DNA from 4 places in the uncultured Exiguobacterium sp. genome. Region 3 is predicted to be linked to each of the others. Evidence: predicted binding sites of a transcription regulator. Region 3 holds the regulator's gene; each other region holds the start of a gene.
What was found. The regulator Rex, encoded in region 3, represses fermentation and respiration genes when NADH is low (regulators of the CRP and FNR family bind a similar motif). The targets are predictions, from matches to a motif close to TTGTGAAATATTTCACAA.

Region 1 (7,390 bases), on a different contig from region 3:
TCGGTGGTGGGTGCGTCAATGACACATTGATGCATGTCGCACAGCATCATCTACCATTTGGTGGAGTCGGAGCGAGTGGGATGGGTGGATATCACGGAAAATACAGCTTCGAGACGTTCAGCCATCGAAAAGGAATCGTCAAAAATACGACAGCATTTGATCTGCCGTTCCGCTACATGCGAACAAATAGCAATTCCAAATGGATGCGCTTTTTGTTATGATGAGCTGTATTGAATCTATAGTATGAGAGGGATTTTGATTGTGAAGAAGAAATTAATTCGACTCATGAAAAAAACTGGTATGGTGGAGCGAAGTCTTCGGATCCTAATGCGAATCTTCACTCTATTTCCGGTACGGAAAAATCGTGTCATGTTCGAAAGCTTTTTGGGCAAACAATACAATGATAGTCCTAAAGCTATTCATGATGAGTTGAAAAAGAAGGACGCCAGCTTGGAACTGATCATCAGTAAGCAACGCGGTGTTTCTATAACGGATGAGCATGTCACATCCGTGGATCGGATGACGATTAAATGGATTTTTTTGTTAGCCACTTCCCGCGTTTGGATATCAAATAGTCGTCTCCCTTCCTGGCTAGTGAAACGAAAAGGCACTCTATATTATCAAACATGGCACGGAACGCCGCTCAAAAAATTAGCGCTTGATATGGTTGATGTCCGAATGGCGAACACTTCCACCAATCGATATAAAAAAGACTTTGTAAAAGAATCAGCAAAATGGGATGTCCTTCTCTCTCCGAACTCATACTCGAGTAATATTTTTAAACGGGCGTTCGGATACAAAGGTAGGATGTTAGAAATCGGATATCCTAGAAATGATGTATTGTACCAAAGCGAACATCATCTTCATTTCATAGATAAAGTGAAGGCGCACTATCAAATAGCATCGGGCAAAAAAATTATTTTATATGCTCCGACGTGGCGTGATGATGATTACGCTGAACAAGGGAATTACTCATTTAAGTTACCCTTTTCCATTGAACGATTCGAAGAGGAATTTGGTGAAGAGTATACGATGCTTGTACGGCTACATTATCTCGTTGGTGATCAATTGGATTTGAGTACTGTATCCACTATCAAGAATGCCTCTAGATATCCGGAAATTTCTGAGCTATACTTAGCGGCAGATATCTTGATAACGGATTATTCCTCAGTGATGTTCGATTATGCGCACTTAAAACGTCCTATGCTATTCTACACCTATGATCTTAAGCATTATCGCGATCATCTAAGAGGATTTTATTTTTCTTTTGAGGATGAAGCACCGGGTCCATTGATTCAAGAAGAGCAAACTCTTTTTGAAGAAATCAGACAGATCGAGTCGTGGGAGCGACGATTCGATTTGAAAAGTGAAGCTTTTCGTCATCATTATTGCGAATGGGATGACGGTCATGCAGCGAAGAGAGCTGCGCTGGATATCTTAGAAAATATTAAATGAACGGGGAGTGTTTTAGGATGAAGAAGGTCATTACGTACGGTACATTTGATTTGTTACATTGGGGACATATCAATATTTTACGTCGCGCTAAAGAGATGGGAGATTATCTAATTGTTGCGATCTCGACAGATGAATTCAACCGTCTAAAGCATAAACAAGCATATCATAACTATGAGAATCGTAAATTAATTTTAGAAGCAATTCGTTACGTAGATGAAGTCATTCCAGAGAACAACTGGGAACAAAAAGTAGAAGACGTTCAAAAACATAATGTGGATGTATTCGTTATGGGAGATGACTGGAAAGGTGAATTTGACTTCTTAAAAGACCATTGTGAAGTCGTTTACTTGGAGCGTACTGAAGGAATTTCAACTAGCCAAATTAAGAATGAGCTAGGCTCGAATTAATGGATGAAGAGACCTCGCGGGAGTGAGGTCTCTTTTTTAAGGGAGTCGCTAAACATGCGTTCAATAATCATTTCGATGTATCTATTTATCTTTCGAATCGCATATCATCTGTTCTGTTTATTACCTGTTCAAGAAAAGACATTGTTTTGGATGAGTTATGGTGAAAATGCAATACCAATTCATCAACGTCTGATTCAACAAAAAAAACAGTTAAAGCAGGTTCTCATCTTTGACAAGCGATATATGAAAAATATGCACTCTTGGAATGTCGATCATAAGGTTGCCTATACTCCGATGCGAGTACTGTCAATATCGTATCATCTAGCTACTTCAAGTCATGTATTTTTAGATAATTATGTGGGAGAACTGAGTGTGTCTTCCTCGAGAAAAAATACGGTGCGAATTCAGCTATGGCACGCCGCAGGAACATTGAAACGGTTTGGATTGACATCATCGAAAACGGATTTGATGTCAACACGAGCACAAAAACGATTTCGACGAGTGTATCAAGAGTATGGAGACTTTATTGTTCCGGGAATGCGTTGTGCCGACCAATTCATGGCACCGCACGATTTAGACCAGTCTCATTTTAAACCGTTTGGCATGCCACGAACGGATTATTGGTTCGATCAAATCCAGCGTGAGCGCCGAACGACTGAACTAAAGGAACACTACGTAAAGTCTGATCGTCGTATTTTGCTATATGCTCCTACATATCGGGAGTATCAAAGCACGGAAGATCAGACGATGCGACAATTCGAGCAACTGGCGAAAGCAGGGTGGACGATTCTCGTTAAGTTACATCCGACGATTCGTGCACTTTCAACTTATACATCTACTCATATACATCTATTGGATGATGCTTATTCGATCAATGACTATTTGCTCATCACCGATGTTCTAGTGACGGACTATTCATCGATTCCATTTGAATGCTGTCTTCTTAAGATTCCAGCGTTCCTATATACGCCCGACATCGACACATATCGACAACTACCAGGGCTTGTCGATCAGTATCCGAAACCATTACCTGTGCGACAGACGGAGCGAATGGAACAATTGACGCAGTGGATCATGTCTGACACGATACTTGAAGAGTGCCGTCAGCACATGCAGGAATTCCAAACAAGTTGGTATGATCATCCACCTGGTCAAGCAGTTGAACGAATTGTTCATCATTATTACGGAACAGATATGTGATACCATATCTGACGATTGCTATAATTTTAGAAAGCGGTCGTCAGATATTTTTTAAAAATAAATGTGAAACATTGAACAAAGTTTGACAATCTTTTGAAAATCCATTCTTTTCGACTGTGATGTTCTATACTTAAAGCAGAAGAAAAGGAGAGGAGAAATGGATATGCTGACTTGTGGAACGACTGAAGCTAATACGTTCGTCTTATCACCCGAAACGCGAACATTGCTTGAGAGCTTCATGACGGAAACGACGTTCAAAAAGGATTCCATCGTCTGTTGGGAAGGAGAAATGAACGACAAGTTGTTTTATGTGAAACAAGGAGGCGTCAAGCTATCGAAGCTGACGAAAAAAGGCAGTCCATTACTCATGTTTTTATATTTTAAAGGAGATCTGTTTGGTGAATTTGATGTAGGAGAAGCTTTTCCGAGCTCATACAGTATTGAGACGATGGAAGATAGTATCATCGGCTTCTTATCGAAAGCACAATTAGAGGAACTCATGAAGAAAGATGGTACTTTTGCGCTCGAGATCATGCGGTGGCAAGCATTGATGCGGAAACAGACGGAGACCAAATTGCGCGACTTATTATTGTTCGGAAAACCGGGTGCACTAGCTTCGACGTTACTTCGTCTTGTCGCGATGGAAGGTGAGCAGGCGGGAGAAACCTATCGTCTTGCAAAACGTCCATCCGACGGGGAGTTCGGTCAATTAATTGGTGCACCTCGTGAAACGGTCAATCGGATGTTCTCCCAGTGGAAAAAAGAAGGTGTCATCTCGATGACGGCAAAAGAAATCATCATTCACGATGCGCAGTATCTGCGGGATTTGTGCCATTGTGAAGGATGCCCAGCAGGTGTGTGTCGAATTTAATGTCGAGTATACGAACAATTCGAACATGAAGCAGAATCTTTCTGCCTTATGTTTGGATTGTTTTTTTGCTTATGCGTAGTATTTCCTTCACTTGTTCAGATGTGAACTTTCTGTGTGTTTTTAGAAAGAAAAGTGCGGATTCTTCACATTTGAAGTGATATATATCACAGTTTCCAAACTTGCTGAATTCTTACAATAAAGACAAGTTCAAAGCAGGAGAGGAGTGATCACCATGAGTCAAAAATCAGAATCGAACCTTAAAGGAACTTTCGTTGCTGTCCTGATTGTAGCAGGTGTCATCATTGGGATGTGGAGCTCAATCTTTCTATTATTTCTATCACGGTAAGGAGGACTCACGATGCATATTCATCGTCTAGAAAAAATCTGGTTAATCTTTGGGGCAGCGATGCTTGGCGTCTTTTTAACCATCATCGGTGTATCCGCTTTTGCTTCCGGAAATCAACCGCCTTCCGATGCGACATTGATTGATCCGACGAAAGTCGATCAAACAAAACCGTTCGACAAGCCAGGACTAAAAAAAATCGATGACGACCGATATGAAGCGATCATCGTCGCACAAGCGTTTCAGTTTACACCAAAGGATATGGTCATTCCCAAAGGAGCGACGGTTGATTTTTTGGTGACATCAAAAGATGTCGTCCATGGCTTTGAAATCGTCAAGACGAACGTTAATATGATGGTCGTTCCTGGTCACATCAATTCCATTGAATATACATTCAAGGAAGCTGGCGAGTATCTGGTCGTCTGTAATGAATACTGTGGATCGGGTCATCATATGATGGCAACCAAAATCAAGGTGGTGGAATAAGATGAATGCCATTTCAAAAAAACTACGACAGTTCGAAATGGAGCGTGGCATGCCTGCTACCGTCATCGGAATCAAGGAAGCGAAGCTCGCTTTCGCACATGTCAGCTTTTCACTCGTTGCTTTATTGATTGGTGGTTTATGTGGATTATTGCAAACGATGGTGCGTACAGGTGTCATTCCGGAAATTGCTGGAGTTGGCTACTATGAGCTTCTCACTGCCCACGGACTGATGCTTGCGATCGTATTTACGACGTTATTCATTTTTGGATTACTGTTTTCATTTTTAGGTCAATCATTCGGACGCTTCGAAGACTTTCCACGGCGTCTTGGATGGGTCGGATTCTGGTTCATGATCCTTGGTGTCATTCTCGTCACGTGGATGGTACTTGCGGGAGAAGCTTCCGTCCTTTATACATTCTACGCACCACTCAAGGCACATCCTGTATTTTATATCGGACTCGTCATCTTCGTCGTCGGAACGTGGATCGCTTCGGGTGCCATGTTCCGCATGTATGCAGATTACAAGCGGGAACATCCAGGTGTTCATCCACCACTTCAAGCATACATGAGCATTATGACTGCCTTGTTATGGGTCGTTGCGACACTTGGAGTGGCAGCAACGATTCTCTTTCAACTCCTTCCTTTATCTCTTGGTTGGACGGATAAGGTCGGGATCGAGCTATCCCGGACGCTATTTTGGTACTTTGGTCATCCACTCGTCTATTTTTGGTTGTTACCCGCTTATATCGTCTGGTATACGGTCATTCCGAAAATCGTTGGAGGAAAGATTTTTTCTGACGCGTTAGCACGTATGTCATTTTTATTGTTCTTGCTCTTTTCATTCCCGGTTGGTTTTCACCATCAATTGTTAGAACCAGGAATCTCAGCATTTTGGAAATATGTCCAAGTCGTCTTGACATTCCTCGTCATCATCCCGTCATTGATGACAGCCTTCTCCATGTTTGCGACATTCGAGCTAGCGGGACGCCGGAAGGGGGCAACTGGCATATTTGGCTGGGTGAAAAAAATGCCGTACCGTGATGTCCGTTTTCTTGCACCATTCATCGGGATGTTGTTCTTCATTCCTGCAGGTGCGGGTGGGGTCATCAATGCGTCTCATCAACTGAATATCATTGTTCACAACACATTGTGGGTCACGGGACACTTTCATATCACGGTCGGTGCCGCTGTGGCATTGACGTTCTTTGGAACAGCGTACTGGCTTGTCCCGCTCTTACGTGGTCGGACGTTGACGTCGGCAATGAATCGTCTTGGACTTGTTCAAACGGCTGCTTGGACAATCGGAATGCTCTTCATGTCGACGGCAATGCATATTTCAGGTCTACTCGGTAATCCAAGACGGACCGGACCGGCCGCCTATTTCAAAGATTCACTCGTCGCCGACTGGATTCCGTATCATGTCGCAATGGCGATTGGAGGAACGATTTTATTCATCTCGATTCTGTTGTTCTTGTATGCGATGTTCCAGCTCGCTTTCCGGACACCAAAAGGAACGGAAGAATTTCCGATTGCTGAAACAGAAGAAGAGGCAATGGCAACGCCACTCTTCTTTGAAAACTGGAAATTATGGATCTTTGTAACGTTCGCTTTAATTGCGTTTGCGTACACAGTACCGATTTGGCATATGATCGAAAATGCTCCTCCGGGTGCTCCGGGATGGAAGCTTTGGTAATCGTATCGCACAATATCAAAACCCCCGGACAGTCTCTCGATCAGAGACGGTCCGGGGGTTTTGGCATGTGCCTAAGAAATAAGTAATGAAGTGCTAAATCTTATTTGACGAGCTTATGCTTAAAGGCATAGACGACCGCTTGCGTACGATCCACGACATCGAGTTTCGACAAGATATTCGAGACGTGCGTTTTAACGGTTTTTAAAGAAATGAATAACTCGTCCGCAATTTCTTGGTTCGCCATACCACGAGCCATCAATTGAAGAACTTCCTGCTCACGTTCCGTTAAATCATCATGTAAGTGTGTCGTAGGACGACGAAGACGTTCCATCATTTTACCAGTCACTTGTGCTGCCATGACGGATTGACCGTTTGCCGTCTTGCGGATCGCTTCTGCGATGTCAAAGGCGCTAGCCGTTTTTAAAACATAACTCATCGCACCAGCTTCAATGACAGGATATACTTTCTCATCATCAAGAAAACTCGTCACGACGAGAATCTTTGCTTCCGGCCAGTCTTTGCGGATCAGTCGCGTTCCTTCGACACCATCGACTGGTTCCATTACTAAATCCATCAAGATGACATCCGGTCGGTGTTCAAGCGCAAGCAATGCTCCTGCTTGACCATCCGACGCTTCGGCGACGACCTCGATGTCTGGTTGTGTGGAAAGGAAAGCAGACACACCGGCCCGGACCATCTCGTGATCATCTACTAATAATACGCGTATCATACTTGCACCATCCGATCTTTTCTAAGTTTGACTTCGATTTGGGTTCCTTGTCCCGGAACACTGACGAGACGAATCGTTCCGCCCATCTCAGCCGTTCGTTCCCGCATTGAATTAATGCCATAAGAGGCAAGTTTTTTTTCATCAACGACAAATCCAACCCCATCATCATTCATGCTCAGGATGACTGTTTCGTTGAATTGTCGAA
Region 2 (7,390 bases), 770 kb from region 3:
ACATCCAAACACCTTATTCATATATCTATGACCGATCGCATCGGGCATTCATCACGGATTTATCGCATTACGATGCAAGTCTTGCTCCGAAGGATGGTCAAGTGCTTCAAGCAATCGCCTATCTCGAACACGATCGACTTGAGGATCCTGAGTATATCGAACATGTTCGAACGGGAATCGAACAAATGCTTGATCTTCATTTTGCGGACTGGCGACAACGGGTCGTCGCAGAACGAACGATTAAACGAGCAGTCGTACAAGAAATCAAGTGGAGAATGGGACAAAAACCTCTTGCGACACAACTTCCAAATCATTCAGATGTCGCCTTCGTCGGGGACTGGTGTGAAGGGAAAGGGCAACTCTCAGAGCTAGCGTTCTCAAGTGCCGTAAGTGTCTTCAATCAATGGAAGTAATGTCAAACGACAAAAAAGAGAAGTCGAATCGACTTCTCTTTTTTTGTATCTTACGCTTCATTGTTCGAACGTGCTGGATAGAACGCTAGAATCAAGAGTAATGTAAAGGCAATGAGACTCATCATCGGAATCGTCAAGAAACCAAAATAGTTGACCCACTTGACGAGACAGCCGCTTGTACATAACGCTTCGCCATCGGGTAAGCGCTCAAGGATGACGTGGTATAAGGCGACACCAAATCCGGCAAGCACATAAAGACGGACAAAGAGAGGATCGATCGTTTTCGACCGGAATAGCGAGATGAGTAAATAAAAGGCAGTCGTATACATGAATATCCGTTGCCACCAACAGAGAGGGCATGGGATGAATCCACGAATTTCACTGAAATAGAGACTGCCAAGCGTTGCAATCGTTGAGATGATAAACATAAAATGATAGCGTGTCATATGTATCGTCCTTTCTAACGTGTTAAACTAATGCCATCTTATATCATGAGGAGTCGAATCTCACATTGCAAGTGTCGGAAATGGAAATGTTGATCACTTTATCGGAAGAATTGAATATGAGACGAGCCGCCGAACGATTATTCGTTTCACAACCTGCGCTTAGTCAACGTCTCGTTGCGATTGAGAGGCGCTGGGGAACAAAACTATTCATTCGTTCATCGCGTGGCTTAAGCATCACACCGCAAGGAGAAAAAGTGATTGGTCTCGCAAAAGAGATGAATCGTAAGGAACTGGAACTAAAAAGTGAATTGACAGCAGAAGAGGGAGCCGTGTATGGAACACTTCGAATTGCCGTCGCTTCCATCATGGGGCAATACTGGCTCCCCCGTGTCTTAAAACGATTCGTCGAGCGTTATCCACATGTGCGCGTCCAGTTAGTCACCGGATGGTCAAGTGAGATGATGCGTCATATGCTAGAAGAGCACTTTCATATTGGCATCATTCGCGGAAACCCGGATTGGAAAGGTGTCAAAGAACGTCTTTTCTCAGATCCGCTCTATCTTGTCGACAGTGAGCTGACGTCGATTGAACAATTGCGCGTGACGGATCGACCGTTCATCCAGTTCAAGAGTGATTCGACATACTACCAAGAAATTTTAGAGTGGTGGCAAGATCGGTTCGCAAGCCCACCTTCTCGGACACTGGTCGTCGATCAAATTGAGACGTGTAAACAGATGGCTCTACATGGCATCGGTTTTGCGATCTTGCCTGAGTCGACGATTCAGCAATCGAATGAAGTCATGCAGCTTCCACTAAAGACATCATCGGGAAAGATATTAAAGCGAGATACATGGATCTTGTCCACGGAATCGATGCTCGAACTAAAACAAGTCCAAGCATTTTGGGACATCGTAAAAGAAGAAGGAGGAAGTCAGTCAGATGGAATACGCCATTGAAATGCGGCGCGCGCTTCATAAAATACCAGAACCTGGGTTCAAGGAATTTAAGACGCAAGCTTTTATATTGGAACAAATTCGTGCTTATCCACCAGATCGTGTCACGTATGACACGTTCGAAACGGGTGTTTTTGTTCGAGTGAAAGGATTGACTGGAAATCGGACGATCGGGTACCGAGCAGATATTGATGGATTACCGATTGAAGAAGCAACTGGACTTCCGTTTTGCTCGGAACATCCAGGGTTCATGCATGCTTGTGGACACGATATGCATGCGTCGATTGCGTTAGGGTTGATGAAACGCATCGTTGAACTACCTGTCATGGATGATGTCGTCTTTTTATTCCAACCGGCAGAAGAAGGACCGGGTGGGGCGGAACCGATGATTAAAAGTCCGTTGTTTGAAAAATATCGTCCGAGTGAGATGTATGGTCTTCACGTCGCGCCGGAATATCCAGTCGGGACGATTGCTAGTCGTCCAGGTGTTCTGTTCGCAAGTGCTCGGGAAGTCCATATCACAATCTATGGTCAAAGTGGTCACGCGGCATTCCCTCATTTGACGATTGATACAGTCGTTGCGCAAGCAGCCTTGATCATGCAATTGCAAACAATCGTCAGTCGCTCCATCAATCCTATGAACTGTAGCGTCATCACGATTGGAAAGGTCGATGCCGGGATTCGAGAAAACGTCATTGCTGGAAGAGCAGTCCTTGACGGAACGATGCGTGCGTTAAACGGTGAAGACATGGAAAAACTGGAACGTCGTGTCCGTGATATCATTCGAGGAATCGAAGCTTCGTTTGGTGTTAAAATCGATCTACAATTCGGTAATCGCTATTACGAGGTCGTCAATGATCGACAAATCGTTGATAAATTTTCATCATTCGTCAAGATGAATGCGAATTATATTGAATGCGATGCAGCGATGACGGGTGAAGATTTTGGTTTCATGCTGAAAGAAATCCCAGGGATGATGTTTTGGCTCGGTGTCGATAATCCGACATCTGGTTTGCATCAACCCACATTAAATCCAGATGAATCAGCCATTCCTTTTGTCATCGATTTACTCGACCATTATTTCCGGGAGTATGTTTAAAAAGTTTTATGGAATAATAAAGGATATAAAGCTTTCCCTTTCGAATTCAGGAATGGGAAAGCTTTTAATATATGTAGGAATAAGAGTTTTCGAACATTTTGTGAAGAAAATCACGTGCATATGTGAACAATTTGTTACATCAAACATTATAAACAGACACAAAGGATTATGTTCTCTATGATACGGTTATAGACCATATAGAGAAGTATGTTTTAGGAAGAGGGGGCTATATACATGTTCAATGATCCCGTAGTGCTCAGTCGATTGTTGACAGGGCTCACACTAGCGTTTCATATTATTTTCGCGACGATTGGTGTCGGTGTACCACTCATGGTACTGGCAGCTGAATTCATCGGTCTGAAACGCAAAGATCCAGATTATATCTTATTAGCCAGACGGTGGACGCGTGGATACGTCGTTACCGTGGCAGTCGGTGTCGTAACAGGGACGGCAATCGGCTTGCAACTATCGTTACTTTGGCCGTCACTCATGCAAGTGGCAGGTCAAACAATTGCCCTGCCATTGTTCATGGAAACGTTCGCGTTCTTCTTTGAAGCGATTTTCCTTGGTATTTATTTGTATACGTGGGACCGTTTCAAAAATCCATGGTTGCACTGGTTGATTGGGATTCCAGTCGTCATTGGTGCGACAGCATCAGCGTTCTTCATTACGACAGTCAACTCCTTCATGAACTCACCCGAAGGATTTAAGATCGTCAATGGTACGTTGACACAAATCGAACCATTGAAAGCAATGTTCAATACAGCGACACCGACGAAGGCGACACACGTCATCGTCTCAGCTTACTTGACTGTTGCCTTCATCTTGGCAGCGATCGCGGCGTTCCATTTGCTTCGCAAAAAGACACTCTCAGCAGCAGAGAAGGCTTATCATAAGAAAGCTCTTCGTCTCACTGTCATGGCTGGTCTAATTTTCGCATTCTCGACAGCACTTGTCGGTGACTTCTCAGGGAAATATTTAGCGAAATACCAGCCTGAAAAACTAGCAGCTGCGGAATGGCATTTTGATACGACAAGTGAAGCAGAATTAATTTTTGGTGGGATACTTGATCAGCAAGAAGACGGCAGTTATGAAATCAAGGGAGCCGTCAAAATCCCATATGCGCTCTCGATTCTTGCAGGCGGGGCTCCGAATACGGAAGTCATCGGTCTAAACGAATTCGCAAAAGAAGATCAAGCACCTCTGATCGTTCACTATTTCTTTGATATCATGGTATCGATTGGAATGTACTTGACTGCTATCTCTGCCTTGTTTATCTTGGCGTTCCGTTTGAAAAAATTGAATCCATATAATAAGTGGATTTTACGAGGCGTGTTCATCGGTGGTCCGCTAGCGATGATTTCAATCGAAGCGGGATGGATGTACGCTGAGATTGGTCGTCAACCTTGGACGCTCTACGGTATCATGCGGACAGCGGATGCAGCGACGACTTCAACAGCAGTTGGTCCAATGCTCATCTTATTCAGTGCGTTGTACTTGTTGCTCGGTACGATTTGTACAGTCGTCTTATTACGGATGTTCAAGAAAAACACGGTTGGAAAAGAACTTCAAGAACTTGCTGAAAATCACCATGCACGCGGTGAAGCAATGTTCGTGGATGATAACAAGTAAGGAGGGAACGATTTGGACGTTCAAACACTAGGGATCACGGTCCTTTGGACTTTCCTGTACGGATATCTCATCGTTGCCTCAATTGACTTCGGTGCTGGATTTTACGCCTTTTATTCAAAATATACGAAGCGGGATCATTTGACGAATCGATTGATTCTTCGTTACCTCTCTCCTGTTTGGGAGGTAACGAATGTCTTCTTCGTATTCTTCTTCGTAGGACTCGTCGGGTTCTTCCCAGACTCTGCTTATTACTTTGGTACGGCACTACTTGTACCAGCGTCAATCGTCCTCGTTTTGATTGCGATTCGTGGTAGTTTTTATGCATTCGCCAATTATGGATCAAATGACAGCATGTTCTACACATTTTTATATGGAGCAACAGGATTACTCATTCCTGCTGCAATGTCGACAACGTTGACAATCAGTCAAGGTGGTTTCATCCGTAAAACGAATGATACTGTCGAGTTTTTAGGAACGAAGTTATTTTCGAACTTTTACTCGTGGACGGTCGTAGCGCTCGCTATCGTATCTGTCTTATACATTAGCGCGATGTTCCTCTTATTCTACGCGGATAAAGCAAAAGATGAGGGAGCTACGCCACTTATTCGGAAATGGGCACTCTTCTGGAGTGGACCAACGATTCTTGTCTGTGCGCTTGTCTTCTTCGGACTGAAGAACCAAGCGGCATGGCATTATGAGAATATCCTAAACGGCAACTGGTGGTGGTTCGCTGCTAGCTTCCTATTCTTCCTCATTGCTGTGACACTCGTCTATATGAAGAAGAACTACGGTATCGCGTTCGTCGCGGTCATGCTACAATATGCGGTCGCCTGGTTCGGTTACGGATATACACACTTACCGTATATCTTGTATCCATATATCGATATCAACAAAGCAGTCGTAAACGAAACGATGGCTTCTGCACTCGTCGTCGTCTTCATCTTCGGACTTTTACTCTTGATTCCGGCGTTGTATTTGATTTTACGACTCTTCTTATTCGATAACGATTATGTACGTGGAAAATCATCAAAATAATGGATGAATAAACGCCTCTGCGATTCGCAGAGGCGTTTATAGTATTTTTAAATTGAATCAGGTACACTACTAAGGAAGAGCGATTGTGAAGGAGAGTTGTGAAAATGAATGGAGAGTTTGCAGTAATCGGACTAGGGCGTTTTGGTGGCTCAATTGTTCGAGAATTATCGAAAAACGGCTATGATGTTTTGGCAATTGATTCCGATGAGGAACGTGTCAATGAATTTATGGGAATCGCGACACATTCTGTCATTGCTGATACGACCGATGAGAATGTTTTAAAAAGCTTAGGAATCCGGAACTTTGATCATGTCATCGTCGCCATCGGAGAGAATATTCAAGCCTCTATCTTGACGACATTGATCTTAAAAGAGCTCGGTGTGCAATCGATCACCGTCAAAGCGACGAATGATTACCACGAAAAAGTATTGCGAAAAATCGGTGCGGATTTCATTGTTCACCCTGAGCGGGATATGGGTGTGCGGATCGCGAACGGATTGATGAGCTCGAATATCCTTGATTACTTAGATTTATCGCAAGAATTTTCAATCGTTGAGATTAAAGTCAGTGATCGGATGGCAAAACAAACCTTGATTGACCTCGATTTACGAAGCAAGTATGGAGCAAACGTCGTCGCCATCAAACGGGGTGAGAACGTCATGATTTCCTTACAAGCAGATGAAGTCATCGAAAAAGGGGACTACCTCGTCGTCATCGGTGAGAATGAAGATCTTGATCGGCTAGAGCGCGCGATTCATAAAGTGAAGAACTAAAAAAGCTGAGGCATGCCTCAGCTTTACATTTAACTATTAAATGAGTTGGAATTCTTTGAGTCCGTGTGCGATACCATCTTCAAGAATCGATTTCGTGACATAGTCGGCAGCGGCTTTTGTTTCTGGAAGTCCGTTGCCCATTGCAATACCGGTTCCGACATAGCGTAGCATCTCAAGGTCATTGAGGGCATCTCCAAAAGCAAAAGTATCCTCGCGCCGAATATTGGTCAGTTTCAAGAACTGTTTGATACCTTCTGCTTTCGAGGATCCGACATTAATGACATCCATCGCATGGGGATGCCAGCGAATAAAGTCAAATGCGTCATACCGTTTGATATAATCCGCTTCTTCTTCTGCTGTGCAGTAGACAAGCGTTTGGAACACGTCGTGAGATAAGAAAGCTTTTTCATCGTGAATCGGTAGCGGCATATCGAGATCGCCGAGCGAATCAACGACATGAAAATCATTTGATTTCGTCGTGAAGCCTTTTGTTTCACCAAGATAGACAAGCGTATGTCCGTTTTCTTTTGCTTGTTGCGTCAGGTGTGTCAAATCGGCTTTAGGTTGCGGACGTTTGTAGATGATCTCATTTTGATGAACAACGATTTGCCCATTGTAACCGATGATTGTATCGATGTTAAGCAATTCACGAATTCCAGATAACATCGCAGGTCCGCGTCCGGTCGCAAGCGCTACATAGACACCGTTTTCTTGAAGTTTACGAATTGCCTGTTTTGTTGATTCCGGAACGAAATGACCATCATGCAATAAGGTTCCGTCGATATCGAAAAAGACGACTTTCTGATTTGCCATGGTTTCACCTTCTCTTTTTAATTGGTCGAAATGACCTGTTCATGTGAAAGTATAGCATAACCAAAAGCGTGTTGCCGGAAGGGAACATGCCGAATAAGGATGAAAAATAGTCCATGTATCGTGTATACTGTACTAAGGACAAAAAACAATGTACTGATAAGGAGTTGCTAGGCATGATTTTTAAAGTATTTTACCAACCGCTTCGTTCGGAAGCACCTGTTCGTGA
Region 3 (7,390 bases):
ATAGTTGTAGTATACCCGCTTCTGCTAAAAAAATCGAATCATTTTACTTAATGTAACAAAAAGAACTAAAACAAATCTATTTACTTTTAGTAAGTGATAGGATATAGTCTGTTTATCGAGTTACTTAAAGTAACTAAAATACATTAGGTAAAAGGAGAAGAGAGAAATGATGGATACAGGACTTTTAATCATTCGTTTAATCATTGGCTTAACGTTTGCTGCACACGGGACACAAAAATTATTTGGTTGGTTCGGCGGACACGGAATCGCTGGAACAGGCGGTTGGTTCGAATCAATCGGCATGAAGCCAGGGAAGGCACTCGCGATTACAGCAGGTCTTGCTGAATTGATCGGCGGCTTGTTGTTTGCAGGAGGTGTGTTCCTCTGGATCGCAGCACTCCTCATCGTCGGATCGATGCTTGTCGCAATCGTTAAAGTACATGGTGCGAATGGTTACTGGGTGACTCAGAACGGGTACGAATACAACATGGCATTGATCGTCATCGCGCTTGGTGTAGCGATGATCGGTGCTGGAGACTACTCACTCGCTGCACTCATCGGGTGAAGAAAAAGGTGGGTCATTCATGAAGTTTGAGGCATCAACGCTTAGCGCAAAAGACAATTATAAATTACTGATCGGAAGCATCATTCCGCGTCCAATCGCCTTCGTGACAACGCAAGGAGAAGACGGGACGGTCAACGCCGCACCGTTTTCCTTCTTTACGGTCGCTTCAAGCAGTCCGCCGCAACTGGTGATCGCCGTACAACGGACGGATCAGGGGCAGAAGGATACGGCACGTAACATCTTAGCGAAACAAAGTTATGTCATCCATATCGTCAGCGAAGAGATCGTCGACGCAGTCAATGAGACAGCAGCGCCACTTGCTTACGGTGAAAGTGAGCTTAAGCGGACGGATTTAACACTCGTCGATAGTGACGCAATCGAAGTACCGGGAATCGCGGAAGCGAAAATTCGCTTCGAGATGCGCTTGACGCAACACGTCGAGCTAGAAGGTGCCGATCTTTTGATTGGGGAAGTACTGCGCTATCACGTCGCGGATGAACTCGTCGAGTCGTTCCGGATTGACGCGGCAGGTCTGAAGGCTGTCGCTCGTTTAGCAGGAAATGATTATGCGACGATCGGGAAGACGTTTACGATTGCTCGACCGACAAAATGATGGAAGTGTGAATGCCTGATTCATCGTCCGATCCATTCTGACGACGAACGTTTCGATTCAAACAAAAGGAGTGGAGATTCCGGTAGCTAGACCGGTCTCTCCACTCCTTTTTCTTATATCGCACCTCTAATGAGTTAATTAAACTTCAAGGTTGCGGATCAATTTCGTTTGAAGAGGCTTCAAGACCATGACGTTTACTGTACTGATAGCCATCAAGTAAATAGAACACGATGGCCAGCGCCCAGATTCCGACGCAGCTGATCAAGAAAGCGATGAGCGGTGAGACCCTACCATAATACGATAGGATCAACGGATCATTGAGCTCGACGAATAGCTGTGTCGTCAGAAGCGTACAACAGAGTCCCGAGAGTAGACTGACGAGAAGACCACTCCATGTCTGGATGACGAGACCGATCATACATGAGATGAGGATGAACAATAAGTAAACGGCATTAAAGGCATCCGGTCGGATAAAGACGGATACATAATCGGCATACAACGGCACGAAATAGAGAACACCGGATAGTAATCCTAAGATGAGGTTAATGAAAAAACTTTTCGTCCGCATCAGTGTTGATTCTCCCATCGTTCCATCAATTCCAGTAGATCAACGTCGATTTGATCACGTTCTGCTGAAAGAGCTGTCGCTTTCGGAATGTCATTAAAGACTTCTGGTTCACAGAGTAATTGTTCGATTTCCGCTGAACGTTGTTCAAGCCGCTCGATATCTTGTTCGAGTTGTTCGATTTGCTGGCGGCGCTTGCGCTCTTCTTTCTGTGCTTCCTTGTCGATTGTCTTCGAAGCCGTGACTTTTGCTGCTTTTGCTTCCTCGGCTTCAAGACGAGCGATCTCTTCTTGCTCGGCTTTCTTCTCCATGTAATATGAATAATCGCCGAGGTATTCTGCCACACCCGTTTCACTCATCTCGATGACACGAGTCGCGATTCGATCGATGAAGTAACGGTCGTGAGAAACGAATAACAACGTCCCTTCATAGTCAACGAGCGCGTTCTCAAGGACCATCTTCGAATCCAGATCCAAGTGGTTCGTCGGCTCATCGAGGACGAGGACGTTCGTTTTCCGGAGTTTCAGTTTCGCAAGTGCGAGACGTCCGCGTTCGCCACCGGATAGCTCATGGACGATCTTAAAGACATCATCGCCACTAAATAGAAATTGCCCGAGGACGGAACGGACTTCTTGTTCGCGCATCAGTGGCCATTCGTTCCAAATCTCATCGATGACACGATTCCGGTCATTGAGTTCCGCCTGCTCTTGATCGTAATACCCGATCGAGACGCCGGTTCCGAAACGGAAATCACCGAAGAGGGGACGTAAGCGGCCGACGAGGACTTTTAAGAGCGTTGACTTTCCGATTCCATTCGGTCCGACGAGTGCCAGTGATTCGCCGCGTTGCAAGCGGAACGTGATGTCTTTTGAGACAGCTTCTTCGTAACCGATCGCCAATTGATTGACTTGAAGAACGTCATTCCCACTCTGTTTTTCGATCGGGAAGGACAGGACCGTACTGCGTTCATCTCCATCTGGCCGATCGAGCCGGTCGACCTTCTCGAGTCGTTTTCGGACACTTTGTGCACGTTTCGTCGTCGTCGCCCGGGCGATGTTGCGTTGAATGAAGTCCTGCATCTTCGCGATCTCTTCTTGCTGCTGTTCGAACTGCTTCATTTCCTGATCGTACAAGGCCGCTTTTTGCTCCAAGTACTTTGTATAGTTCCCAGTGAACTTACGACAGACATTGCGAGAGAGCTCATAGACGACATTGACGACTTGGTCGAGGAAGTACCGGTCGTGCGAGACGATCAGGACGGCACCACGATAACCACCGAGGTAACTTTCGAGCCAAGCGAGTGTATCGATATCGAGGTGGTTCGTTGGCTCATCAAGAATAAGAAGCTCTGGTGCTTGCAGGAGCATCTTCGCTAAGGCGAGACGTGTCCGTTGACCACCGGATAACGTCTGGATCCGGCGCGAGTAATCGTCCGGATAAAAGCGCATGCCATGCAGGACAGAGCGGATATTCGCTTCAAACTGATAACCACCGGCTTCTGAGAAGTCGTGTTGTGCTTGGTCATATGTCTTCAAGAGACGATCGTAAGCGACCGGGTCGTTCAAGATATGATCCATGCCCATCTCGATTTCCATCCGGCGCAGTGTCCGTTCTTGTTCCTGTAAATGTTCGAAGACAGTCAGCATCTCGTTCCAGATCGTCTCATTCGATTCGAGACCACTGTCTTGTGCGAGATAACCGATTTTGACATCCTTGCCTTTCATGATGTCACCCGAGTCATGACTGAGTTCGCCAGCAATGATTTTGAGCAAAGTCGATTTACCGGCACCATTTCGTCCGACGAGCGCAATCCGGTCCCGCTCTTGTACTTCCAATTTGATATTTTCTAAAATCGGCTCGACGCCGAATGATTTCGAGAGTTGGTTGACTTGTAAGAGTATCATTTCCATCCATCCTTCCACCCTTTAGTCTATCACGAACAAAAGCGCGAGGTCCTGCGGAATATATTATTTGTGACTATATGTGAAGTGGTTTACAATCAAGAAGAGTAGAAAGCTTTTTGCAAAGATTTGGGTGCCACGATGGATGTGGCCGAAGGGGGAACTGCAGGATGAATGGACCAGACACAAAAATTCCACAAGCGACAGCAAAACGGTTGCCGCTATATTATCGCTTCATCCAAAGTTTATACAATTCAGGCAAGCTCCGCGTCTCTTCTGCTGAGTTAAGCGAGGCGGTGAAGGTTGATTCAGCAACGATTCGTCGCGATTTTTCCTACTTTGGGGCATTAGGGAAGAAGGGATATGGATATAACGTTCAACATCTGTTAACGTTTTTCCGCAAAACCTTGAATCAAGATGAGGTGACGAATGTTGCCTTAATTGGGGTCGGTCATCTCGGAACAGCGTTTGCAAATTATAACTTTTTAAAGAATAATAGTACTCGGATAGTCGTTGCGTTTGATGCGGACGAAGAGAAGGTCGGAACAACGACGCATGACGTTCCAATCTATCATGTTTCGGACATGAAAGAACAAATCGAAGCGAATCAGGTCGATGTCGCCATCTTGACGGTTCCATCCCAGTTCGCACAGTCAGTAGCGGATGAGTTAGTCGAGTATGGTGTGACAGGCATCCTGAACTTTACGCCTGCGCGGTTGAACGTGCCAGCGAGCGTCCGGGTCCATCACATCGATTTATCGATCGAGTTGCAGTCGTTAGTTTATTTCATGAAGCATTATTCGCAATCAGCTGAAGGAGTGAAATCATAATGGAAAACCTTATCCCGCTCACGCTAGGTATCGGACCTGCGAGTATCGGATTAATCGCTGTCGTCGCGTTGATCATCTTCGGACCGAAGAAGTTACCGGAATTCGGTCGTGCTGCCGGTCAGACATTGAAAGAGTTCAAAAATGCTACGAACGGCATCATGGACGACGATAAAAAGGACGAACCGAAAGAGAAGTGATTGAATCATGACGGTTGATCAAGAACAAAGCATGACGTCGCACCTGGACGAACTGCGTAAGCGGATCGTCTGGTCGCTCCTCATCGTCGTCGTCCTGTTCGCTGTCGCATTTCCGCTCGTCCGACCGCTCGTCCGTTTTTTACAAGCGGACTTAAAAGAGCTCGGTATCGGATTAAATGCCTTCAACGTCGCCGATCCTTTAATGTTGTATTTGAATCTTGCGTTCATTATCGCGCTGATTTTAGCGTCACCGTTCTGGATGTATCAGCTGTGGGCATTCGTCCGACCAGGGCTTTATGAAAAGGAACAAAAAGCAACACTGACGTATATTCCAGTCATCTTCTTTCTATTTTTGGCTGGTGTAGCCTTCTCGTATTTCTGGTTGCTTCCCTTCTTGCTCGAAGTCTCAACGGATCTCGGGAAAGAATTGGGGATCGAGCAAGTCATCGGAGTCGAAAACTATTTCAGTTTCCTCATCCGGTTGACGATGCCGTTCGGTCTTCTCTTCCAATTGCCGGTCGTGACGATGTTCCTGACACGTCTTGGTCTTGTGACGCCATATTTCATGCGAAAGAATCGGAAATATGCGTATTTCGCGTTGTTCGTCGTTGCGGCATTGATCGCACCACCAGACGTGACGTCACACTTGATGATCTCGGTGCCATTGTTCGTTCTCTATGAAATCAGTATCTTAATTTCTGCGCGAACGTACAAAAAGGTCTTGATCCTCGAGCAACAGGCAGAGCTTGAACGACAGGCGGATTTGATGCGTGAATTGAATAAATGAATCGTGAATTCCTTCCAGCCATTTCGGGAGGAATTCTTTTTTATGAAAGCGTTACGTTTATATTGATAAAGCAGTTAGCGATGCGTATACTAAAGATAATTCATGGGGGCTTAGCTCAGCTGGGAGAGCGTTTGGCTGGCAGCCAAAAGGTCGTCGGTTCGATCCCGATAGTCTCCACCAAATTCGTATATTTCAAACTCTTGAGAATTCAAGAGTTTTTTTGTTGTTCTCAAAATATGGAGATGTAATATAATGTGGCAATAAAAACAAATAATTATATAAAACAGACAGAACTGAATTGTTTATTTCCATCTATTTCATTAAACTAAATATACAGAATTTTCGTTTAAATGTTTTGTTGGTAACATCATTATAGTTTTTTAGAAAAGGGGAAAAGAAGCATGAAGAAGGAAATCGCACTCTTGGCAGCTGTCTTGATGACATCTTCCAACTTGGTCAGCGCTCAAGGAGCACTGTCCTCGCAAGACAAGTCAAGTGGTCAAAAGCCGCACGCCCTCTCACTTAAGAAAACAGGGCAGGAGAAGGTGTATAAGCAGTCTGACAAGGTCCGCGTCGTCATCGAGATGGAGCAAAAGCCAGCGATTCAAATCGCACAGGCGCAAAATAAGCGGTATAGCACATTGAGCAATGCCGAAAAAGAATCCATTAAGGAACGTCTCGTCACTGTTCAGAAATCAGTCAAGTCTGCTATCGCGAAACAAGCGATTCCGGTGACATATAAAGAAAGCTTTACGACAGTTTTGAACGGTTTTAGTGGAGAAGTAAAGTTCGGGGATATTCAAGATATTAAGAAGTTAGATGGGGTCAAGGATGTACATATCGCGCACGAATACGCACGACCAAAAGCTGATAAAGGCGCTAAGCCGGATATGTTATATAGCAAGGACATGGTCAATGCGAAAGAGACATGGCAGGATTACGGTTTCAAAGGGGAAGGAACGATCGTAGCGGTCATTGACACGGGAATTGACCCGTCGCATAAAGACATGGTTTTGAGCCCGGAAACGAAGGTGGATTTAACAGCTTCTAAAGTTGAGAGTGCCAAAGAAACAAAAGGCTTAAAAGGAAAGTATTTCACAGAAAAAGTCCCATACGGCTATAACTATGCCGATCACGATAGTGAAATCCGTGATTTAGGCGCAGGCGCATCGATGCACGGAATGCACGTTGCGGGTACGGTCGGTGCCAATGGAGACGAAGCAAATGGCGGGATCAAAGGTGTCGCGCCAGAAACACAGCTGCTTGCCATGAAGGTATTCGGAAATGATCCAGGCATGCCATCGACATTCAGTGATATTTACATCAAAGCGATCGATGATGCGATCGCACTCGGAGCCGATGTCATCAACATGAGTCTCGGTTCAACAGCATCGTTCGTCAACGCGGATGACCCAGAGCAACGGGCGATCGTCAACGCGATGAACAACGGCATCTTATGTGCGATCTCTGCTGGAAACTCGGCATTCACAGGACATGGTGCAGGCAATCCGTATACAGCGAATCCTGACATTGGAGTCGTAGGATCTCCAGGGTTGATCAGCCAAGCGCTACAAGTTGCTTCTTTAGAGAATACGAAATTGACGCTTGAAGGTATGGCGCTAACGATTGACGGACAGGATGCTGGGTATTTGGCATACCAAAAACAGGACTCGCCGAATCCGATTAAGGTATTCAATAAGGAAAAGCAAGACGTCATTTATGTCGGCGATGGTCAAGCATCGAACTATCAAGGAAAGGATGTCAAAGGAAAAGTTGTCTTTGTTGTGCGTAACGGTAGTTTCAATTACGGCATGATTCAAGCAGAAGCTGAGAAACAAGGAGCAGCCGGTGTCATCGTTCGTGGACGAGTCGATCATGGGGATTATGTCAGCATGGCACTCAACAATCCGACGATTCCGATGGTGACGCTCA
Region 4 (7,390 bases), on a different contig from region 3:
ATCGTACAGAAGAAGACAAGCAACAAGACGATTGGTGGATAGAGGACGCGTAAGAACGTATTTTGCAGGCTCTCGACATCTCCGACGATCCGGGCAAGTAAGTCCCCACTCCGGTATTTGCCGAAGATACCAGGTGCGAGCGGCTCGAGTCGACGGTAAAACGACGTCCGGATATCACTGAGGATCGTAAACGTCGCCCGGTGCGAATAATAGCGTTCCGCATATCGACTGACGGCGCGCGTCAGACTCGACACTTTTTGCAGGGCAATCAAGACGGCGAGCGTCTGGATCGGTGGCAACAAGGCTGCTTTTGAAATGAGGTAACCACTTGCTGCGAATAACCCGACCGCCGTCACTCCAGCGAGGACACCGAAGAAGATCGACCAGGCGATATCGCGTTTTTGATGCACCATCAAACGAAAGATTCCTAGTAGTTCCTTCATCGTGTTTCCTCCCCTCTCTGGACGCTACGCATCCGAGCATACTCCGAATCACGTCCAAGTAGTTCATCGTGCGTACCACGATCGACGATTCGTCCGCCGTCGAGGACGACGATTTGATCTGAGCGCTCGATTGTATGCAGGCGGTGTGCGACAGTGATGACTGTCGCGGTTTGTCCAAGCTGTTCGATCGCTTGTTGGAGCAGTCGCTCCGTTTTGACGTCGAGTCCTGTCGTCGGTTCATCAAAGACGATGACGTTCGGTCGTTTCAAGAATGCGCGTGCCAACGCAACGCGCTGTTTCTCGCCACCTGATAGACCACGTCCGCCTTCTCCGATCACCGTGTCGACCCCTTCAGGTAACGTCGCAATCAGCTCCTCGAGCCCTGCTGCCTGCGCCGCCTCAAAAATCTCTTCCGGCGTCGCTTGACGGAGTTCACCGATCGCAATGTTTTCTGCCAGCGTTCCGGCATACAGATACGGATGTTGCGAGATGTAGCTCAACTGACGGAACCAACTTGCTTCCTCCACCTGACTGCGCTCGATCCCGTCAAGCAGAATTCGTCCTTCTTTTGGATCCGCGAGTCCGGCAATCAACTGTAAGACAGTCGACTTACCAGCACCACTGCGACCGATCAACGCCACCTTTTGATATGGCTCGATCGCAAGTGTCACGTCTTGTAAGGCAAAACGTCCTTCTTGATACGTAAAATCAACTTCATCCAAGGCGATTCGTGGTGGACGGTTCATCGAAAGTTCTGATTGACCGAAGGCAACGGGACGATCGTCTGCCGTTAGTTCGGCTGCGATCTGTTTCGCTGCCGCGACACTACCGCGTCCCGTATGGAAGGCAGCTCCCATCTCTTTTAAGGCAAGATAGTACTCTGGTGCCAACACGAGCATCAAGAACGCCGGAATGAAGGTGATGCTTTGGAACAAAATCAAGCGCAGACTGACTTCAAGTGCAATCATTCCCATGCTGAGCATCGAGATGAACTCAAGCATCAACGACGACAAGAAGGCGAGCTTCAAGACCGTTAACGTCGCATCCCGGAAATCAAGACTACTTTTTTCGATGACGTCACGTTGTCGTTTCGCACGACCAAATAACTTCAAGGTCGTCAGTCCTTGCAACGTATCAAGGAACGTTCCTGAGAACGCCGTCATCTTCTCGAGTTGAGCATCCGCCCGCTTTTGCGTCATGATGCCGATGATGATGTAGAACAACGGAATGAACGGTGCCGTGATCATCATGACGAGACCGGTGATCCAGTCATAGCTGAATGCCGCGATCAAGACCATCAAGGGAACAATCGTCGTCTGGACAACTTTCGGCAAGTACTGACTGTAGTAGCTGTCCATCTCGTCTACAGCGTCGAGCAAGACACTGACCTTCTGTCCCGCTTGCCCTTGGAGCATCATCTCGACCGAACGACCTGTGTATTTCGCGACGAGTGCTTCCCGGAGGGCCTGCTTCATGTGTGCCGATAACGTCGTACCGAGACGACCGTTCCAATACGTCACGGCGACCCGGAGCAACAGCATCCCGAGGACAACGAGTAGCAATGGAATAACGGCTTCAAACGGTTGTTCTTTCAAGAAAATCCGATCGACCGTCAACACGATGCCATACGATTGACCGACGACCGCAACCCCCATCAGGAAAGCTGCAATGATAAATTGAACGAGAATACTGCGTGGAATCTGGACGATTCCTTTTAATGGATTCATATACAAACGTCCTTTCACAAAGTGTGAACGACTTTTAGTGAATATTTTCACATATCGTACATTCAGTATACCGAATCCGGAACGGGGATGCCATGCAGATGCTGTCGAAAAGGTGTGACGGTTTTGTGAGAGCATATGACTCGACAATTCTTTCGAATAAAACTATTATGGATATACATTATCCACGTTTAACGAAAGGGGACTTCTCATGCAAATGAAAACCGGGGTCGAGCAATCCGTCTACGCGATGTTGCTCTTGACCTTCCTTCCGGATCGCGCTGTATTGCCCGGTGAATTCATCAGCCAGCAACTCGGTGCCTCGCCAACCTATTTTCAAAAACTCTTACGAAAACTCGTTCAGGCGGATCTGTTGTATTCCGTACCGGGTGTCAAAGGCGGCTTTCGTTTACGGCGTCCGGCAGACGAAATTCAAATCTTTGACGTTTATCAAGCGATCGAGGGCAAGCAGACGTTGTATGCGTCAAGCGGTGTCTTTGAGGATTTGATGGGAATTCAGGAACAGGAGATCGGTCTACTCTCGAATCTAATGACAGAGGCGGAAGACGCGTGGCAATCGACGTTGAAGCGCGAATCGATTGGCTCGATCCGCCAAGCAATCGACGACTCCTGTCCACCGGAACATTTAGAACGGTTGCATGCGTTAATCACAGACCGGATGATGACACTTTAATGAACAGAAAGAGGTTTTTACTATGGTATTAAATCGTTATTTTGACTTATTCGACGCGTCACGCACAGACGCACAAGCTTTTGAGGATCTCGTTTCCTTATTCACGACAGACATCACGTTCATCCTGAACGGACAACCAAAGCACGGGATCGACGCTTGGAAACAGTTCGTCCGTCATGTGTTCACGGCGAATCAGGATATTAAGCACATGTACGCAGGCTGGGAAGAAACAACACCCGGAACGTACGAAACACGCTGGGCAGTTTGCGGGAAACGGGCAGACGGTAGTGTCTTCACGCAAGACGGAAAAGATATCGCACGTCTCGATGAAAACGGACGAATCGCTTACCTGGAGAACGTTCCAGATGATCCGACGATGTTCCGTTCATAAGATGGCTTTTAAACAACGAAAACCTGTGTTCCGCGCAAGCAGAACACAGGTTTTTTGGTATTTAGCGCTTTAGTACGAGTCGTTTCAACAAATAGCCTGTGATGACAAGTAATGACGCAATGGCGAAATAGACCATGTAGATCAACAAGTCCGGCGCAAATCGTGACACGATGTACGTCATTACAACGACAGCCGTATAGAGCAACAAAAATAGACTGATGTGCTTCAACTTCGACACTCCCCTTTAAATCCTTCCCTCTTCTTTACGGAAACGACTGGAAGATGTTTCAAAAGGCCTGTCGTTACTTCGTTTTATAGATTCTTCGCTTTAAATGTATCTCCGCCTTCGATCGTGCCGTTATCAAAACCTTTTTGGAACCAACGTTCTCGTTGCATTGATGTGCCATGGGTGAAACTTTCCGGTACGACATATCCTTGTCCCTTCTCTTGTAACGTATCATCCCCGACAGCATTCGCTGCCGTCAACGCTTCTTCAAGATCGCCTTCTTCGAGCAAGTTTTCGCCTTGCGCATGATGCGCCCAGACGCCGGCATAATAATCGGCCTGTAACTCGAATCGAACGAGGTACTTGTTGAACTTCTCCTCACTCATTTGCTCTCGAAGTGGCATGATCTCGTCCGACTTTCCAAGTAACGTCTGGACATGGTGTCCGACTTCGTGCGCAATGACATAAGCCATCGCAAAATCGCCCGGTGCCCCGTACTTCGTCTGCAGTTCATCATAAAAGCTTAAATCAATGTATAATTTTTGATCACCGGGACAATAAAAGGGACCGACGGACTTCCCTGCTTGTCCGCAAGCCGAACTGACTTGATCCGTATATAAGACGAGCTTTGGTTCTTTGTAAGTCTTACCATCTTCTTTGAATTCTTTCGTCCAGACCCGTTCCGTATCTGCTAAGACGACGGAGACGAAGTCCGCTGCTTCTTTTTCCTGTGCTGTTTCTTCGTACGTCGCATTTTGCTGATCCCCGCCGGTTAAGTCTCCGAGTAATTCAGCTGGATTACCGCCCATCAAAGTGATGACGATCAGCAGGATGATCCCGACACCACCACCGATGCCGGCAATTCCTTTCCCGCCCATTCCCCGTCGATCCTCAACGTTTGAACTCCGTTCTCTTCCCTTCCATTTCATGCGCTTTCCTCCTACTCGTTTCGTTGTAGGTCTTTACCCGAAAGCATTCGTCCGTAACGCTACGTCTTAGGATGGACGTTCCTTCTCGTATTCATTGCTAAAATAAGTACATCCATTTCTAGGAATATCGCCCTCCTGTAGAGAAGAAGTTCAGCACGGATTTTCGCAGAAAGGAGCTGTCCGATGCACTCGTTCCGTCAACACCTCAAGAACTTCATGCATACGTACCGTAAGGACATCCTTGTTCTATCTGGTATGTTTGTATTCATCCTAATCTATAGCTTCCCGTTGTTTCGTTCCGGTATGGTGACGTTCAGCGATCTATCCTTTGGACTGTCCTCCCATCGCTATTTAGAAGAAATCTACGGTGCCTGGAACAACCGCTGGAGTACGACGACGCTTCTGAATGTCGCACGATTGCTCTACATCCTACCGTTTTATCTACTCAGTCTATTGTTTGGCTCATCCGGTCCTGTCTTGATCAAGTCATTCATCATCGGACTGTTAACGATCTCTGCTTTATCGATGTTTGCTTTTACGAAACGGCTCCATTCCGTTTATGTTTCTAAGCACTTTTCTTATCTCTCACTGATTGCTTTCGCGATCGCCGCGTTGTTTTATGCCTTGAACCCGTGGGTGATCACGCGAATTCAACATATCTATTTACTATGTGGCTATTCCGTCTTTCCTTACGCTTTGATGTTGTTCTTCAATATCTTCGACCCGAAGTTTCGTGAACAACTTGATCCCGGTTTTCATTTGTCTGATCGGTTGAGCCGACGGACATGGATTGATATCACCGGACTATCGATTGTCTTCGCCTTCATGGCGGCCGGGATCCATTATTTCTTCTTCTCGCTGATCTACATGGGCATCATGGTCGGACTCATTTTCCTAAAGACGAGTTGGACGCTTCGCAAAGAACGGATTTGGTCACCGTTACTGTGGTTTTATGTTCGGGCGACCTGTGCGTTTGGTCTCGTTTTTCTACTATTCAATGGATATTGGTTCTTGATGTACGTCGGCTCGATTCTGACCGGCTCACAAGCTTCACAACACAATATCAATGTGTCTGATACGTTGATGTTGTTCAGTCGCCACTCGAGCTGGACGAACGTTTTATTTTTAACGAGCTACTGGTGGCCGATGTTTGATTTGACGACGTTACCGCTGACGTTTTGGATTGGTGGTGCGATCACGCTTTTACTCATTTTACTAGGAGCCATCGTCGCGTATCGGCAACCGATCCATCTGTTCTTTAGTCTGCTTGCGATTCCGCTGATCGTCTTTGCGACCGGTACCCATGAACAAGTTGCCGATGCATTTGTTCTGTTCGTGACGAAGACACCGTTGATTGGTGCGATGTTCCGCGATCCAAATAAGCTAGTTGGTCTCTTGATGGTCAGTTACAGCTTGTTGCTCGCCGTCGGATTGAATGCCGTCTTTATCCGTGCGTCCCGGACGATTCCACTGAAGTTGTACCGGGTCGTCTCGATCGTCGGTACGCTGATCGTCGTCGCCTGCTTTTTCCTCCCTTACCGGACTGTCTATATGGAAGGTTTTTATCATCCGGTCAAGATGCCTAAGGAATACACGGCTATCCAAGAAGAAGTCAATGGGAAGTGGTTGCAATTCCCGATTGCGGACGAGATGACGCAACCAAGTACCGGCATCGCGACTCCACGCTGGAATCAAAATCCACGAAAAGGTGGCGAAATCAAGGCTACGGGTGACGTACAAGTCTATACGTCGGCACACGATACCGTCTTTCATCATGAAGGAGCATCACCGACGATTGGTTACATGATGACGTTCATGCAATATCTACTCGACACCGGTCGCTCGGAACAAGCCGGACAGATCGCAAAAGCGTTCGGATTGAAGCAATTCGCCTACCGCGATGAATACACGGGGATGAAGGATCGACAAGACTTCAATCTAAAGGTTCTGCAGGAACAACGTGATCTAGTGCAGACGAAACAAGTCGGCTTGTTCACCTTATTCGACTTGATCGCACCGCTTGATACACGAACCGTTCCACAACTGATTTTGACCCCCTATGGGCTCGAACGGTCGATTAGTTACCCGACACTGGATGGATACAATCTCGGGCGTCAATCGATTTTGTATGCGACACAAGCACATCAGGACAGCCTATCCTGGATGAAAAAGGGTGATCTCGTCGAGATGATCGAGGAAAACGACCTTGTCCTCAGTCAGGTATCGGACGAATACTACTGGAAACCGTTCGATGCGATTGATTCAGCCAATGCCTTCCTGAACTGGGGTAAGACGTTTCTCGCCAACAATGACTGGCGCTGGTATTTACGGACGCAAGGCATGACGAATCCGTCGTTTGATCTCGACTTTGGAGACGGAATTGGTCTCTCGTTTGCTTCTGCCCGAATTGACGCGCCGGTCTACAAATTAGACGGATTAAAGGCGAAGCAGATCGCCTCCTTTAATTCCATGCTTGAGGATGAGACGTTCTTCAAAGCCGATAACCCAGACATCGTCGACTTATCTCCGAATCCGATGTCAAAAGATAATAACCTGCCTGTCCTTCATGCGGAAGTCGCGGAAGGTGATCCGAAATACATCTGGCAAGTCGCGAAATCCGGTAAGCTACCGGCACGACCGAATAACGCCTACCGCTTTGATATCACAGCGAGCGGTCGCGGTGTCGACCGGCTCCATGTCAAGGTCCGGTTCTTTGATGAGAAGGATCGCGAGCTGAATCAAACGTATGTCGTCGCTCCGCATGATTCCGGTGATGTCGATGCGATTCACTTACAAGGTGAATATGTCACACCACGAAACGCAAAAACGATGCGGATTGATCTACTCAGCTTCCAACGTCCTGAGCGGAAAACGTATTGGTGGGTCCATGATATTAAAATCTTTAGCTATGAGGATTATATGATTCCAAACACGTTTACGATGACGAAAGACTTGCCTGCCGGTCGTTACGCTGGTTTTGCCC

Region 1: ACHWTJ_RS01000 (cytochrome C oxidase subunit II) is a predicted target of Rex. The motif match lies at 4,086-4,103, and genes of this name have one in related genera.
Region 2: ACHWTJ_RS05590 (cytochrome ubiquinol oxidase subunit I) is a predicted target of Rex. The motif match lies at 3,010-3,027, and genes of this name have one in related genera.
Region 4: cydD (thiol reductant ABC exporter subunit CydD) is a predicted target of Rex. The motif match lies at 2,206-2,223, and genes of this name have one in related genera.

The regions. Positions count from the first base shown of each region.
Region 1 is NZ_CAXYJR010000002.1:151,593-158,982, forward strand. It holds gene ACHWTJ_RS00975 (aldehyde dehydrogenase) at 1-221, shown strand, start outside; gene ACHWTJ_RS00980 (CDP-glycerol glycerophosphotransferase family protein) at 262-1,455, shown strand; gene tagD (glycerol-3-phosphate cytidylyltransferase) at 1,473-1,862, shown strand; gene ACHWTJ_RS00990 (CDP-glycerol glycerophosphotransferase family protein) at 1,938-3,062, shown strand; gene ACHWTJ_RS00995 (Crp/Fnr family transcriptional regulator) at 3,220-3,933, shown strand; gene ACHWTJ_RS01000 (cytochrome C oxidase subunit II) at 4,166-4,279, shown strand; gene ACHWTJ_RS01005 (cytochrome c oxidase subunit II) at 4,292-4,762, shown strand; gene ACHWTJ_RS01010 (b(o/a)3-type cytochrome-c oxidase subunit 1) at 4,764-6,455, shown strand; gene ACHWTJ_RS01015 (response regulator) at 6,556-7,185, opposite strand; gene ACHWTJ_RS01020 (sensor histidine kinase) at 7,182-7,390, opposite strand, start outside.
Region 2 is NZ_CAXYJR010000005.1:776,431-783,820, forward strand. It holds gene ACHWTJ_RS05570 (FAD-dependent oxidoreductase) at 1-413, shown strand, start outside; gene ACHWTJ_RS05575 (disulfide bond formation protein B) at 464-859, opposite strand; gene ACHWTJ_RS05580 (LysR family transcriptional regulator) at 925-1,815, shown strand; gene ACHWTJ_RS05585 (N-acetyldiaminopimelate deacetylase) at 1,799-2,911, shown strand; gene ACHWTJ_RS05590 (cytochrome ubiquinol oxidase subunit I) at 3,146-4,543, shown strand; gene ACHWTJ_RS05595 (cytochrome d ubiquinol oxidase subunit II) at 4,556-5,578, shown strand; gene ACHWTJ_RS05600 (TrkA family potassium uptake protein) at 5,683-6,351, shown strand; gene ACHWTJ_RS05605 (Cof-type HAD-IIB family hydrolase) at 6,388-7,164, opposite strand; gene ACHWTJ_RS05610 (DNA-dependent RNA polymerase subunit epsilon) at 7,338-7,390, shown strand, end outside.
Region 3 is NZ_CAXYJR010000005.1:5,961-13,350, forward strand. It holds gene ACHWTJ_RS01900 (DoxX family protein) at 167-565, shown strand; gene ACHWTJ_RS01905 (flavin reductase family protein) at 585-1,178, shown strand; gene ACHWTJ_RS01910 (hypothetical protein) at 1,324-1,746, opposite strand; gene ACHWTJ_RS01915 (ABC-F family ATP-binding cassette domain-containing protein) at 1,746-3,647, opposite strand; gene ACHWTJ_RS01920 (redox-sensing transcriptional repressor Rex) at 3,815-4,474, shown strand; gene ACHWTJ_RS01925 (twin-arginine translocase TatA/TatE family subunit) at 4,474-4,671, shown strand; gene tatC (twin-arginine translocase subunit TatC) at 4,679-5,458, shown strand; tRNA gene ACHWTJ_RS01935 (tRNA-Ala) at 5,563-5,638, shown strand; gene ACHWTJ_RS01940 (S8 family serine peptidase) at 5,860-7,390, shown strand, end outside.
Region 4 is NZ_CAXYJR010000007.1:31,351-38,740, reverse strand. It holds gene cydC (thiol reductant ABC exporter subunit CydC) at 1-443, opposite strand, end outside; gene cydD (thiol reductant ABC exporter subunit CydD) at 440-2,170, opposite strand; gene ACHWTJ_RS14220 (Rrf2 family transcriptional regulator) at 2,379-2,861, shown strand; gene ACHWTJ_RS14215 (nuclear transport factor 2 family protein) at 2,884-3,252, shown strand; gene ACHWTJ_RS14210 (hypothetical protein) at 3,314-3,481, opposite strand; gene ACHWTJ_RS14205 (neutral zinc metallopeptidase) at 3,565-4,407, opposite strand; gene ACHWTJ_RS14200 (hypothetical protein) at 4,591-7,390, shown strand, end outside.